Regions from separate parts of the Paraburkholderia flava genome, predicted to be linked through region 1. Evidence: predicted binding sites of a transcription regulator. Region 1 holds the regulator's gene; each other region holds the start of a gene.
The links. Region 1 encodes HrcA, which represses chaperone genes, less so after heat shock. Its sites were predicted from a motif close to TTAGCACTCNNNNNNNNNGAGTGCTAA; they were not measured.

Region 2: the regulator HrcA is predicted to act here: its motif matches at 1,948-1,974, upstream of rpoH (RNA polymerase sigma factor RpoH).
Region 3: the regulator HrcA is predicted to act here: its motif matches at 2,687-2,713, upstream of groES (co-chaperone GroES).

Annotation. Positions count from the first base shown of each region.
Region 1 covers NZ_SMRO01000003.1:878,209-882,972, reverse strand. The annotation lists gene E1748_RS26485 (thioredoxin family protein) at 1-283, opposite strand, end outside; gene grpE (nucleotide exchange factor GrpE) at 330-899, opposite strand; gene E1748_RS26475 (RNA-binding S4 domain-containing protein) at 1,388-1,795, opposite strand; gene hemH (ferrochelatase) at 1,860-2,927, opposite strand; gene hrcA (heat-inducible transcriptional repressor HrcA) at 3,072-4,091, opposite strand; gene E1748_RS26460 (NAD kinase) at 4,410-4,764, shown strand, end outside.
Region 2 covers NZ_SMRO01000003.1:674,980-679,743, forward strand. The annotation lists gene E1748_RS25505 (cytochrome ubiquinol oxidase subunit I) at 1-407, opposite strand, end outside; gene cydP (cytochrome oxidase putative small subunit CydP) at 397-657, opposite strand; gene rpoH (RNA polymerase sigma factor RpoH) at 941-1,876, opposite strand; gene E1748_RS25520 (acyloxyacyl hydrolase) at 2,253-2,816, shown strand; gene E1748_RS25525 (nuclear transport factor 2 family protein) at 2,864-3,247, shown strand; gene leuA (2-isopropylmalate synthase) at 3,429-4,764, opposite strand, start outside.
Region 3 covers NZ_SMRO01000004.1:437,567-442,330, reverse strand. The annotation lists gene E1748_RS29985 (hypothetical protein) at 1-60, opposite strand, end outside; gene E1748_RS29980 (glycosyltransferase) at 538-1,863, opposite strand; gene groES (co-chaperone GroES) at 2,780-3,070, shown strand; gene groL (chaperonin GroEL) at 3,112-4,752, shown strand.

The sequences.
Region 1 (4,764 bases):
AAAAGAACCACGTCGGCACGCCGTGCAGCAGAAAACGCCGCCCCAGCTCCCGATGCTCGTACACATTGCTGTGAAACCACCTCAACCCGAGCGCCCGGATCGCGTCCGGCTGCGCCAGCATCGCCTTCTTCGCGATCTCGCAGTTGAAGCAGTCGAGCCCCCAGAAGAACACGACCGTCAGCTGGTCGCCTGCCCCGGCCAGCGCCGCGTCGAACGACTCCGCGGTCACTTCCTGCATGTCGAATGCGGCGAATGCGGTCGCGTCGACGGGAATGCTCGTCATGGCCGGGTCAACTGCTGATTTGGGGAAGTGTGCGAGCCCGCCGGGGTTACTTCGGCTGCGTCACGGTCACGAGCGCCGGCCGCAGCACGCGGTCCGCGATCACGTAACCCTTTTGCAGCACGGTCACAACGGTGTTCGGTTCCTGCTCGGCCGGCACCATCGAGATTGCCTGATGGCGATGCGGGTCGAACTTCTCGCCGACCGGATCGATCGGCACGACGCGACCTTTCTCGAGCGCACCCGTGAGCTGGCGCAGCGTCAGCTCGACGCCTTCGCGAACCTTCACCAGATCGTCCGACGAATGGACGAGTGCAGCCTCGAGGCTGTCGACCACCGGCAGCAGATGCTCGGCGAAGTTTTCGATCGCGAACTTGTGGGCCTTCGTGACGTCTTCCTGCGCGCGGCGGCGCACGTTCTCGGTCTCGGCGCGCGCGCGCAGGAAGCTTTCCTGCAACTCGGCGATCTTCACCTGAGCCTCGGCGAGCGCGGCGGCGGTTTCGTTCGCCGCGTCCGCGGGTTCCTGCTGCTGGGCGGCAGCGGCCTCGGCGGCCTGGCGCTCGGCGTCGGCGGCGGGAGCAGGATTCTGCCCCGCCGGATTCTCTTGCGTGTTTTCCATGTCGCTGAAAGTCATTAGAAATATAAAAACAGAAGCAAAGACAAGGCAGCCAATGTCGTCGCTGCCCTCGCATTGCCGTGTTGTCACGGCGCGACGTCGTTGCGCTCACTGCCGGTGCAGATGGGCGCAAAAACGGCATTTTCAAGCCATCCGACGGCGCTTTTTGCACTTCAACCGTGCCGCGGAAACGGCCCGTTACAACCATTACCCAAGCTTCATCAGATTGAGATTGAGCCTGCCTCGCGACTGGCCTAAACTCCATCCAAGCGTAGGAAAAGGCACGTTTACCCTAACCTTACGCCGAGCCATCATTTTTCAATTGCCCGTTTCCATCCTGTGCATTCAGGAGGTACCAGTGAAACTGACCTTTGCAATATCCGTGGTCGCCTTGGTACTCGTCGCGGGTACCACGACCATCTGCATGTCCGGCGCCGTCACCGACAGCACGACCGAATACGGTAGCGTGCACGCGACGATGGAGCAGCTGTTCAATCCCCACCTGAAAGTTTGTCGATAGTTCGCCGGTCCCGCTTGGTCGGCCGGCCGTGAAACGCGGCGGCCGGTTCGCGATACGTCTTGCGGCGCTCCAGTTCCAGCAGCCGCTTCGCTTTTCCTTCCACTGTCTCTGTATATAGCGTCTGCGCGATGCTGGCCGGACCGCGCACGTCGCACAGACCCAGCACGTCCAGCTGCCAGACCGCGTGTTCGATCTCGACCTCGACCCGGTCGCCGACCCGCACTTCCTTCGCCGGCTTCACAGTCAGACCGCCGATCCGCACCCGGCCTTTCTCCACTGCGTCCGCTGCCAGCGAACGGGTCTTGAAGAGGCGCGCCGCCCATAACCATTTGTCGATGCGCAGCCGCGCGCCGGGGTCCGTCGAAATCCTGTAGTTCATCGGATGCTCCGGACGCAACCCAACGCAGATAGCATGCCTGCGCGCGATGTCATGGCGAAGGCATTCATGTCGTCGCGACGCCGTGCGGCTGCGCCGCCTGAACTGGCCAGCCCTGCAGATTGACCGCGACGATCTCACCGAGCGCCGCGATCCATGCAGGCGCGTTGTTCACGCACGGAATCCGGTGAAACTCCTTGCCGCCCGCATGCACGAACTCGTCGCGCACCTCGATACCGATTTCTTCGATCGTCTCGAGACAGTCAGCCGTGAAGCCCGGGCAGAACACGTCGGCACGCCGCACGCCCGCCGCGCCCAGTTCCTTCAGCGTCGGTGCGGTGTACGGCTGCAGCCATTCGGCCTTGCCGAAGCGCGACTGAAACGTCACGCGGCATTCGACCGGCGTCAGTTCGAGCGCATGCATCAGCAGCGAGGCGGTTTGCTGGCACTGGTCGTGATACGGATCGCCGAGATCCAGCGTACGGCGCGGCACGCCGTGGAAACTCAGCACGAGTTTGTCGCCGGCCGAGAAATCGGGACGGCCGTGTGTATGCCAGTAGTGGTGAACCTGCGCAGCGAGCGCGGCGATGTACGCGGGGTGATCCGCGTAGTGACGCACGGTGCGGATCTCGAGCTGGTTGCGCATGCGGCGCAGCGCGGCGAACGCGTCATCGAATGCGGTGGCCGTGGTCGACGACGAGTACTGTGGGTACATCGGCATCAGCAGCACGCGCTCGGCGCCCGCGAGCTTCAACTGGTTCAGCATCGCCGGAATGCCGGGCGTGCCGTAGCGCATCGCGTACTCGACGAGCGTCGTGTAGCCGTTCGCGTGCAGCAGCTGGCGCAGCGCATCGACCTGCTTTTCGGTGTGCACGCGCAGCGGCGAACCCTCGGGCATCCAGACCGCCGCGTACTTCTTCGCCGACGACCGGCCGCGAAACGGCAGGATCAGCACGCGCAGGATGATCTGCCACAGCAGCGCCGGAATTTCGACGACGCGCGGGTCGGACAGAAACTGCGCGAGATAACGGCGCACTGCACGGGGCGTCGGCGCATCCGGCGTACCGAGATTGATCAGCAGCACGCCCACGCGATGGGCAGCGGATTGCGACGGCCGCTCGAGATCGAAACGCATAGGCAACAGTCAACCGCGTACTGCGGAGTGGGGGCGAAAGGGATCATTATAGCGGCGCGCTTCGGGCCGGCCACCTGGCCGTCCGGCCGATTGGCGGCGGCCGGCGCCGCGCGCACTATCTATACGAACCGAAGAGCGCAGCGTCTATTGCTGACTAAGCGTCAACGACAGCAGCCGCGCGGTGATGTCGACGATCGGGATCACGCGGTTGTACGCCATGCGGGTCGGGCCGATCACGCCGAGCGTGCCGACGATCTTCCCGTTCACTTCATACGGCGCGGTCACCACGCTCATTTCCTCGATCGGCACGAGCGTCGACTCGCCGCCGATGAAGATCTGCACGCCCTGCGCGTGACTCGATACGTCGAGCAACTGAAGGAGGCTGGTCTTTTGGTCGAACACATCGAACAGTTTGCGCAGCCGCGCCATGTCGGACGAAAGGTCCGCCACTTCGAGCAGATTGCGCTCGCCGGAGATCAGCACCGTCTCGCCTGTGTCGGATTCTTCGGTGCTCGCGGTGACGGCCGCGTGCATCAGTGTGGTCATGTCGCTGCGCAGCGTGTCGATTTCTTCGCGCAGCCGGCGGCGCACGTCGTCGAACGACAGTCCGGCGAAATGCGCGTTGATGTAATTGGATGCCTCGATCAGTTCGGACGGCGAGAAGTCGCGCTGCGTCGCCATGATCCGGTTCTGCACGTCGCCTTCGGGCGTCACGATGATGAGCAGGATGCGCTTGTCCGACAGCCGCATGAACTCGATCTGCTTGAACACATGGCTGCGACGCGGCGTCAGCACGACACCCGCGAACTGCGACAGACTGGACAGCACGCTCGCGGCCGCCGCGACGATCTTCTGCGGCTCGCCCGCCTGCAGCGTGGTCTTGACTGCGCGCGTGACCGCTTCTTCGTCAGCGGCGGATTCGACCGTCAACATCGTATCGACGAACAGCCGGTATCCGCGCGGCGTAGGGATCCGCCCAGCCGACGTGTGCGGACTGGCCACGAGTCCCAGTTCCTCGAGATCGGACATCACGTTGCGGATCGTCGCCGGGCTCAGTTCCAGCCCGGAATAACGGGACAGCGTGCGCGAGCCGACCGGCTGACCTTCCGCGATGTAGCGTTCGATCAGGGTTTTGAGGAGCGTTTGTGCGCGAGGATCTAGCATGGAGAAAAATTTTAGCTCAATGGCGCGACGAACGATATGACGGAAAGGCCGACGTCCTCGTGGCCCGACGAACCTCGGCCCGGCGCTGCGCACCCGCACGCAGCCGCGCCGGGCGAACGGGCAACGCCCGTTGTCATCGAAGCTTCACCATTCTAACGACAATCGGTATCGCACAAGCCGGGAATAACGTGGCCCGCGCGGCAATCGGCGCGATGACCGGCACAGCCGCCGGTGCCCGTCCTGCACGTGCCGGAAGACAGGGCACCAATGGGGGCGGCAACGGTTCTTTTCGGAACCCACCTATGGTGTAATGCCGGCATGCAAGTTACCAGCCAGTTCAGGACCGTTGCGCTCATCGGGCGCAGCAACACGCCCGGCATCGGCGAGCCGCTGATGGCGCTCGCCGCGTGCATCGAGAAGCGCGGCTTCGACATCGTGTTCGAGGCGAACACCGCTGCCGAAATCGGCGCGTCCGGTTACCCCGCGCTGCGGCCCGCGGAGATCGGCGCACGCGCCGACGTCGCGGTGGTGCTGGGCGGCGACGGCACGATGCTCGGCATCGGCCGGCAACTGGCGCCGTATCGCACACCGCTGATCGGTATCAATCACGGCCGGCTCGGCTTCATCACCGACATCCCGATCTCGGACATGTACGAGGCCATCCCGCAAATGC
Region 2 (4,764 bases), 200 kb from region 1:
GCGACGAGGAACGTGACCATCAGATGCTTGACGCTCGACAGCCGCTTCCAGCCGAAGAAAAACAGCCCGACGAACGTCGATTCGAGGAAGAACGCCATCAGCCCCTCGACGGCCAACGGCACGCCGAAGATATCGCCGACGTAATGCGAGTAATACGACCAGTTCGTGCCGAACTGGAATTCGAGCGTGAGGCCGGTGGTCACGCCCATCGCGAAGTTAATCCCGAAGAGCTTGCCCCAGAACTGCGTCATGTCCTTGTAGATCTGCTTGCCGGTCATCACGTAGACCGACTCCATGATGACGAGCAGCCAGGAGAGACCGAGCGTCAGCGGAACGAACAGGAAGTGGTAGAGCGCCGTGACGCCGAACTGGAGGCGCGAAAGATCGACGACTTCGCTAGTGGGCATGCTGGTCTCCCTGGGGCGGAGTGGGGGCGGGCACGGACAGCAGCGCCTGTGCGACCTGCGCGGGCGGCAACGACATGTTGTCCGCCTGCGGATGATTGAAGAACGCGTACTTGAGAATCATCAGCAAGATGAACTTGATGACGAGCACGATGACGATGTCGCGTGCGAAGGTCGGACCGCGCGCCCATGCGGCAAACCGGCTGCGCAGTGCGAGGCGGGATGGGGGACGGCGATCGAGCGAAAGGGTCATGGTCGGTGGTGCGACTACCTGACGGGTACATCTGCGAAGCCGGACGATCGTTGTCCGGCGCGGCATGCATGACTGATTCTAGAAGCAGCGTCGCGGGGTGCGCGCATCGCGCAGTGCGGCAAAGGGTCGCGAGCGGACGTCTGCGATGAAACTAATACAAGTATTGTCGAGCCAAGTCAATCGCGCAGCGGATCGCATTACGGCGTGCAGAAAAAAGCCCCGCCGTCTTGCGAGGGCGGGGCTTGCTTGTGTTGCAGCTAATGCGCAATTAGCGCGCGATGCGTTATGCGTATTCGTTCAACGCGCTGCGCATCTTCTTCATTGCGCTGGCTTCGATCTGGCGGATACGTTCCGCCGACACACCGAATTCGTCGGCGAGTTCGTGCAGCGTCGAGCCACCCGAACCGTCGTCGTCGACATGCAGCCAGCGTGCCTCGATGATGCGACGGCTACGTGCGTCGAGCGATTCGAGCGCGGTGGCGATCCCTTCGCTTTGCAGCTTGTCGCGCTGGCGCGATGCGAGCACGGCGGTCGGCTCGTTGTGCGAGTCGGCCAGATAGGCGATCGGCGCGTACGACTCTTCGCCGTCCTCGACCTGGCCTTCGAGCGCGACGTCGCCGCCGGACAGCCGCGTTTCCATCTCCGCGACTTCCTCGCGCTTCACGTTCAGCTCTTTGGCGAGGCCTTCGATCTCTTCGGGCGTGAACGCCTGCAACCCTTGCTTGTGACTACGCAGGTTGAAGAACAGCTTGCGTTGCGCCTTCGTGGTCGCGACCTTCACCGTGCGCCAGTTGCGCAGGATGTATTCGTGGATCTCGGCCTTGATCCAGTGCATCGCGTACGACACGAGACGCACGTTCTGCGTCGGATCGAAGCGCTTCACGGCCTTCATCAGGCCGATGTTGCCTTCCTGGATCAGGTCGGCATGCGGCAGCCCGTAGCCGAGGTAGTTACGTGCGATCGACACGACAAGCCGCAGGTGCGACAGCACCATCTTGCGGGCCGAGTCGAGATTGTTCTGCTCGCGAAATTCGGTGGCGAACTGGCGTTCTTCCGCCGGCGTCAGCATCGGGATCCGGTTGACGGCCTGGATGTAGGCGTCGATGTTGCCCAGCTGGCCGGGCAACATCGAAAATTGCGCGAGCGCCAGTGCACCTGCCGGAGCGGCCTTAGCCGACGACGGGCTCAGAGTACTCGGGAGGGTCATTGCGTTGCTCACGTGAAAAACTCCTTCGGAATCAGCAAAAAGCAGCAAAAAAGCTCAGTCGGAAAACGACTTCACGGTGGATGTTAGCACTCTCAATATCCGAGTGCTAACACTTAGAGTCCGTGGGGTCATCGAGGTTCCCCTCTACCTATTGAAATTTGAAGATCAATAGCATTGTACCCCTTCTGCAGTTTTCCCGCGTTGGGCGTAGCATTTACCCGCGAAGGGCATCCCACCTTTCAATAACCTGCGATTTTTTCGGAATTTGAAGGAGCTATTTGCCGGATTCGGCCGGTTGCCGGGCGGCTCGTTCCTTGCTCGATGCTCCAGAATAACGGCTTCCTTCCCCTCGGCGGCTTATCGGTCCACCGGGTAACAAGAGGTGTTCATGAAGAAAAAGAACTGCGCCGCACGTGGTCTGACACTGAAAATTTCACTGTTTGCGGGCCTGCTGGCGGCGTCTGGTTTGGCCAGCGCCGACCAGTTTGGCGTGCAGATCGCAGGAGGCGTCGCGGATCACCACGTGCGCAAGCTCGACCTCGGCGTCGTGTGGGATCCGGGTTTGAACTGGTGGTACATCGGCGACTGGCATTTCAGTCTGATCGGCGAAGCGCACGCCGCGTGGTGGCATACCGACGAAGGCAACGTCCACGAGAACGTCGGCGAATTCGGCGTGACGCCGGTGGTGCGTTTCATCAAGGGGTCGGGCGCGATCCGTCCGTATTTCGAAGCGGGCGTCGGCGTGCGGTTACTCACGAGCCCGACGATCTCCAGTCGCTACACGCTCAGCTCGGCGTTCCAGTTCGCCGACATGGTCGGTGTGGGCGCGCAGTTCGGCAATCGTCAGCAGTATCAGGTCGGCTATCGCTTCCAGCACGTTTCCAACGCCAGTATCAAAGAGCCGAATCCTGGTATAAATTTCAGCCAGCTATATTTGCAATATAACTTCTGACGACCGCGGCCGGATGACGGCCCTTGTCGGTGCAAAGGGGTCGAGCAATGGCGGCAAAGGTGATCGACGCGATCCGCGAACTTGAGCGCGACCGCTTTCGGGCGATGGTCGACGGCGATGGGCCGTTGCTGGATTCGCTGCTTTCCGACACCGTGAGCTACGTGCACACGAACGGCAAGCGCGAGACCAAGCGGCAGTTCATCGACGCGATCACCGCGGGCCGCCGTCGCTACCGGCAGATCGAGATCCAGTCGCAGGAGGTGATGCCGGTCGGACGCGAGACCTGCGTCGTGACCGGCCGCGCGCTGATCGAGATGGAAGCGAATAACGGCGCGCTGCTGTTTCCTATCGCGTACACGGCCATCCAGGCGCAGGAGGGTGGCCAGTGGCGGCTCGTGGCGTGGCAGGCGACTCGCTGCGCGATCGAATGATCGCGTGACTGTGTGTTGAAGGGGCGGGACGGCGGCTGAAGCGTGTCGGCTTTTTGACCCGGTCCGCCTTGTGGGCGGATTGCCTGTGTCGGCTGCCTGTTGTGCGGCCGGCGTTGTCCCTTGGGTGTGCTTTCTTGCTGCTTCTCTTTACTTCAGCGGTGGCTCGGAGTGAGGCATCGCTTTACGCGGCTGCCCGTTGATCGACCGCCGGCCACGCCGCGCGATTGACCGCGCTGACCACTGCATCCAGGGCAGCCGCTTCCGGCGCATCGCCGATCCCGACGCCATATCTCACCGCCTGTCCACCGACCCGGCAACCGACGAATACGGCTGTGCGCCCGTCGGCCGTCTGCACGCTTTCGCACGACGTCACGTCGACGCTCTCGCCCGATGCCGCCGCGATAGCCCGCGCGACCCGTCGTGCGTGTGTATCGTCGGCGCGCTGGCCGACCGTTTCCTCGGCACCACTTTGTACAGACGATACGTCGACGTCACGGCCTTCCCAGCGCATCGCACCTTCCGCGCCACGGCCCGCCGGTCCGACGGTCTTGAGATATTCGCCTGCGAACAGCGCGCAGATCGCGTCGCCGGTCATCTCGGCGCCTGACCTGTCCGCAGCGGCCTGCACGGCCTGGCTGAATTCGATCTGCACGCGACGCGGCGGCGCGAAGCCCATCCCGCGCTCGAGCAGGAAGGTCGTACCACCCTTACCCGACTGGCTGTTCACGCGGATCACCGCGTCGTAGCTGCGACCGACGTCGGCGGGATCGACGGGCAGGTAGGGCACTTCCCAGATCGCGTCGGGCGCCTGCTGCGCGAGGCCCTTGCGGATCGCATCCTGATGCGATCCCGAAAACGCCGTGTACACGAGGTCGCCCGCATACGGATGACGCGGATGCACGGGCAGCCGGTTGCAACGCTCGACGACACCGCGTACCGCATCGATGTCGGAAAAATCGAGACCGGGGTCGATGCCCTGCGTGTAGAGGTTCATCGCGAGCGTGACGAGATCGACGTTGCCGGTGCGCTCGCCGTTGCCGAACAGGCAGCCTTCGATGCGATCCGCGCCCGCGAGCAGCGCGAGTTCGGCAGCGGCGACCGCCGTGCCGCGATCGTTATGCGGATGCACCGACAGCACGATGCTGTCGCGATAACCGATATTGCGATCCATCCATTCGATCTGGTCCGCGTAGACGTTCGGCGTCGCGGCTTCGACGGTGGCCGGCAGGTTGACGATCATCTTGTGATCGCGCGTCGGGCGCCACGTCTGCGCGACCGCGTCGCACACTTCGCGCGCGAACGACAGCTCGGTCATGCTGAAGGTTTCGGGGGAGTACTGGTAGGTCCAGTGTGTATACGGACGGGCATCGGCGTACTGCCGGATCAACCGCGTACCCTCGACAGCCAGTGCCTTCACCTCGGACTGCGACTGGTTGAAAACGATGCGCCGGAACGACGGGCAGATCGCGTTGTACAGATGGACGATCGCGCGTGGCGCGCCTTCGAGCGCATCGAAC
Region 3 (4,764 bases), on a different contig from region 1:
ATGACTGAATCTATGAGTTGAACAGGTCGCGCCTGAGTTGCTGCGATGTGTCTGCTTCATGCTCGCGTTACCTCGAAGCTATCGGTGTCGGTGGCGACGTGAATCGTCGACGATGCATTTCGGATTGCTTCGGTTAACAGCCAGCGCGTCGATACTATTCCAGCGATGTCGTGTTATTTCGTGAGGGGGAGAAGGCGCGATGGATCCTTCTTTTCGACGAGAAATGTTTGTGTTCGAAACGCATTGAAAGTGGACAGCACGACCGACGGATTGACTTGCTTCCACTGTAGAGAGGGCTGCGTGAATTCAGCGATGCGATGCCTGGGGCGGCGAAAATTTCGATGAAGGACCGCGAGCGATGGCGAAGAAAAATGAAGCGTGTACATGAACGACGCGCATGACCGAACGTGCAGAGTCAACGCGCGCGTAGTGCGGCATCGAGGGTGCAGAGATCGACCTCGGTGACCTGTCGCCAGGTTTACACCGAGGTACGTGTCGCGCATGCAGTGACGCTAATCGTCGCCGATGCAGGACCCGTTAAGATGTAACGCTATCTGCGGCAGACAGACGATCAGCCACCAGCGCTTCAAGCAGACGCGGCACTTCACGTGCTCCATCGAGCGCGGTGAATTCAAGCGCAAGCCGCTTCGCGTTCGCGCGATACGCAGGATCCGACAACACGCGCGCAATCGATTCACGCAAATCGGCTACGCTCGGCGTCGCGGTGTCGAGCCGGATGCCGCTGCCTGTCCACGCGACGCGTGCAGCGATCTCCGGCTTGTCCTCCGTGACGCCGGCCAGCACCATCGGCACGCCGCAACTGAGGGCCTGCGTCACGGTTCCATACCCGCCCAACGCGACGAGTACATCGACGTACGGAAAAATCTTCTGGAAATTCAGGTGCGTCATCGCTACGGTATTCGAGCTCAACGGGCACGGTATGCGGTCGACCGGCAGACCGCCCGTCGTCACGAGAATGAGCTTGTCGTCGTCGTTGCCGAGCGCCTGAATCACCGGTGCGGCGAGCAGCCCGAGATCGTAGTTGGCAATCGTTCCCTGGCTAACGAGCACGATGCGACGACCCGCCTTGCGCGCTTCTTCCACCTGCGGCGGAATGTCTCCGACGCCATCCGGAAGCAGCGGGCCGATGAAGTGCACCTTCTTTCCGGACGGCTCGCGATACGGAAATTCGAAACCTGGACCACACGGTTGAAGAATCAGATCGGAGAGCAAGGCCGAAGATTCCAGCAGCGACGCAGGGAGCTTCTTGTGTACGCCGAGATCGTCGAGAATGCGGTCGGTGTGTTCCCGCGACGGGGTGGTCAATACGCTGTCGACGTGCGCTGCGGTCGCCAGGTACTGTTCGCGTTGAGCAGCATTCGCGGCCGGGGGCAGGCCTGGTCCCCAGGGAGCGCCGTCCTCGCGGGACAGTGGAGTTGTGGAGATGCTCAGACACGCACTGGCGGGACGCGAAGCGCGCGCGCCGAGCAATAACGGCAGCACGCCGAAGAAGGCCGTTTCGTGCACGATCAGATCGGCGGGGAACTCGCGCAGCACGGCTTCGAGTCCACGGAACTGCGACGGTATCGCGTCGGCAAAGACGTGCTTGAACGCGTAAAGCACTCGCTGCAAGCCGGGCGGATGTAGTTGCAATTCCGGGAAGGCTGCGTCGACGTCGGTCAGATCGAAATCGACGTCGGCGGGGAGCGAGTAGAAACCGATCCCCGCAGCCCGCGCCTTTTTACCGAATATCGAGCCGGTGTAAAGCGCGGTTTCGTGTCCCGCGTCTTTCAGCATTCGCGCGACCACCAGCAATGGATTGACGTGCCCGGTAACAGGGGCTGAGGCAAGAAGAACTTTCATGGTGTTCCTTGAACATGCGGCTCGATAGCCGGCAATGTTGATGAAGTCGCAGCCGGCGTCGGCGCTGCGGGCTCCATCGTTAAACATCTGGGCTGGGTGAGTTATTCCGCTTTCTTTGCCCGTGAACTTGCGACGCTGGAGTCACATGTTTTTCACAACCAGGCTTTCGGATGAACCGCAGGGAAGTGACGCTGTTTCTTCGATGGAAGGGCGGTGTTGCTTTCGCGATGAGTCTGCGCGTCGAACGTAAATTCTCGACGTCGTCATCGTGTCGACAAGAGCCTGTAGGTCCTGCTGCGGTGAATTGTGTTCGGCATCGATCGCACGATGCTCGTGCGGTTCTTTGAACGTGCGTGCGTGATGTGATCCGCGGTCACGCCTGGTTAAGCGGATCGCGTGCGCAAAGGTCGGGCTAGTTGAATGACGTCATCGCTGATCGCTGCGCTTGATGTCGGTGGACACGACGCGCGTGGGGCCGAATCCGAGCACATAAGAAACGGTGACTCTGGTGTCTGGGTAGGGGGCGAGTATCGAACCGCAACGTACAGACTCGATTCGATCGGGCTGCCAGGGTTTCCCCTGGGGAGTCTGGACGGGCCCGCTTTCGCGGATGGCCCGCATCGGGACGGGTTTCGCTTTCGGCCGGTGATGTGGGCAAGTAACCGATTGATTTACCGGTAAATCATTGTTTTTGCGGGAAGTTATTCAGCATATTCGCGCGTTTGCCCGTCTTGCGAGTTCAAACCCGGGCGAACAGGGTTCCAGCCTCAGCAGACCCCACCCCTCACCCAGTTCTTGAATTTGTCATCCCTCGTCCATATAATTGGCACTCACTGCACGAGAGTGCTAACAACATTGCCGGCTGGCCCGCCAGTCGGGTTTCTCGGTGTTCTTCAGTCTCAATGAGAGGAGTGTTATGAACCTTCGTCCTTTGCATGATCGCGTGATCGTCAAGCGTCTGGATCAGGAAACCAAGACCGCGTCGGGCATCGTGATCCCCGAAGCCGCAGCGGAAAAGCCGGATCAAGGCGAAATTCTGGCCGTCGGCCCGGGCAAGCGTGACGACAAGGGCGCCCAGATCGCGCTCGACGTGAAAGTCGGCGACCGCGTCCTGTTCGGCAAGTACGCAGGCCAGACCGTCAAGGTCGACGGCAACGAACTGCTCGTGATGCGCGAAGAAGACATCATGGCCGTGGTGCAGAAGTAATTTTTGCGTCCGGTTATTCCCAGAATTCAAGGAGTTAGAAGATGGCAGCTAAAGACGTCGTATTCGGTGATTCGGCCCGTGCCAAGATGGTCGAAGGCGTGAACATCCTCGCGAACGCTGTGAAGGTCACGCTGGGCCCGAAGGGTCGCAATGTCGTGCTCGAACGCAGCTTCGGCGGCCCGACGATCACCAAGGACGGTGTGTCGGTCGCGAAGGAAATCGAACTGAAGGACAAGCTTCAGAACATGGGCGCGCAAATGGTCAAGGAAGTTGCTTCCAGGACCAGCGACAACGCCGGCGACGGTACGACGACCGCAACGGTCCTCGCACAATCGATCGTTCGCGAAGGCATGAAGTACGTCGCATCGGGCATGAACCCGATGGACCTGAAGCGCGGCATCGACAAGGCCGTGGCCGCAGCGATCGAAGAACTGCGCAAGATCAGCAAGCCGTGCACGACCAACAAGGAAATCGCCCAGGTCGGCGCGATCTCGGCAAACAGCGACACGTCGATCGGCGATCGCATTGCTGAAGCGATGGACAAGGTCGGCAAGGAAGGCGTCATCACCGTCGAAGACGGCAAGTCGCTGCAAGACGAGCTGGACGTTGTCGAAGGCATGCAATTCGACCGCGGCTATCTGTCGCCGTACTTCATCAACAACCCGGACAAGCAAGTTGCCGTGCTCGAGAACCCGTTCGTGCTGCTGCACGACAAGAAGGTCTCGAACATCCGCGATCTGCTGCCGGTACTCGAGCAAGTTGCTAAGGCTGGCCGTCCGCTGCTGATCATCGCTGAAGACGTCGAAGGCGAAGCGCTGGCTACGCTGGTGGTGAACAACATCCGCGGTATCCTGAAGACCGTTGCCGTGAAGGCGCCTGGCTTCGGCGATCGTCGTAAGGCAATGCTGGAAGACATCGCTATCCTGACCGGTGGTCAGGTCATTGCTGAAGAAACCGGCCTGACGCTCGAAAAGGCAACGCTGGCCGAACTGGGTCAAGCGAAGCGTATCGAAGTGGGCAAGGAAAACACGACGATCATCGACGGCGCTGGCGAAGCCGCGACCATCGAAGCGCGCGTGAAGCAGGTGCGCACGCAGATCGAAGAAGCGACGTCGGACTACGACCGTGAAAAGCTGCAGGAACGCGTGGCCAAGCTGGCCGGCGGCGTGGCAGTGATCAAGGTCGGTGCTGCGACCGAAGTCGAAATGAAGGAAAAGAAGGCACGTGTCGAAGACGCCCTGCACGCTACGCGCGCAGCGGTGGAAGAAGGCATCGTGGCAGGTGGCGGTGTGGCGCTGATCCGCGCTCGCACGGCAATCGCCGGCATCAAGGGCGCTAACGCCGATCAGGACGCAGGTATCAAGATCGTGCTGCGCGCGATGGAAGAGCCGCTGCGTCAGATCGTCACGAACGGCGGCGAAGAAGCCAGTGTCGTGGTGGCAGCAGTTGCAGCAGGCAAGGGCAACTACGGCTACAACGCAGCGACCGGCGAGTACGTCGACCTGGTCGACGCAGGCGTGGTCGATCCGACGAAGGTGACGCGCACGGCGCTGCAAAACGCAGCATCGGTTGCTGGTCTTCTGCTGACGACCGACGCAGCTGTCTGCGAACTGCCGAAGGAAGATGCTCCGATGCCCGGTGGCGGCATGGGCGGCATGGGTGGGATGGGTATGGACATGTAATTCGGCGTCAGC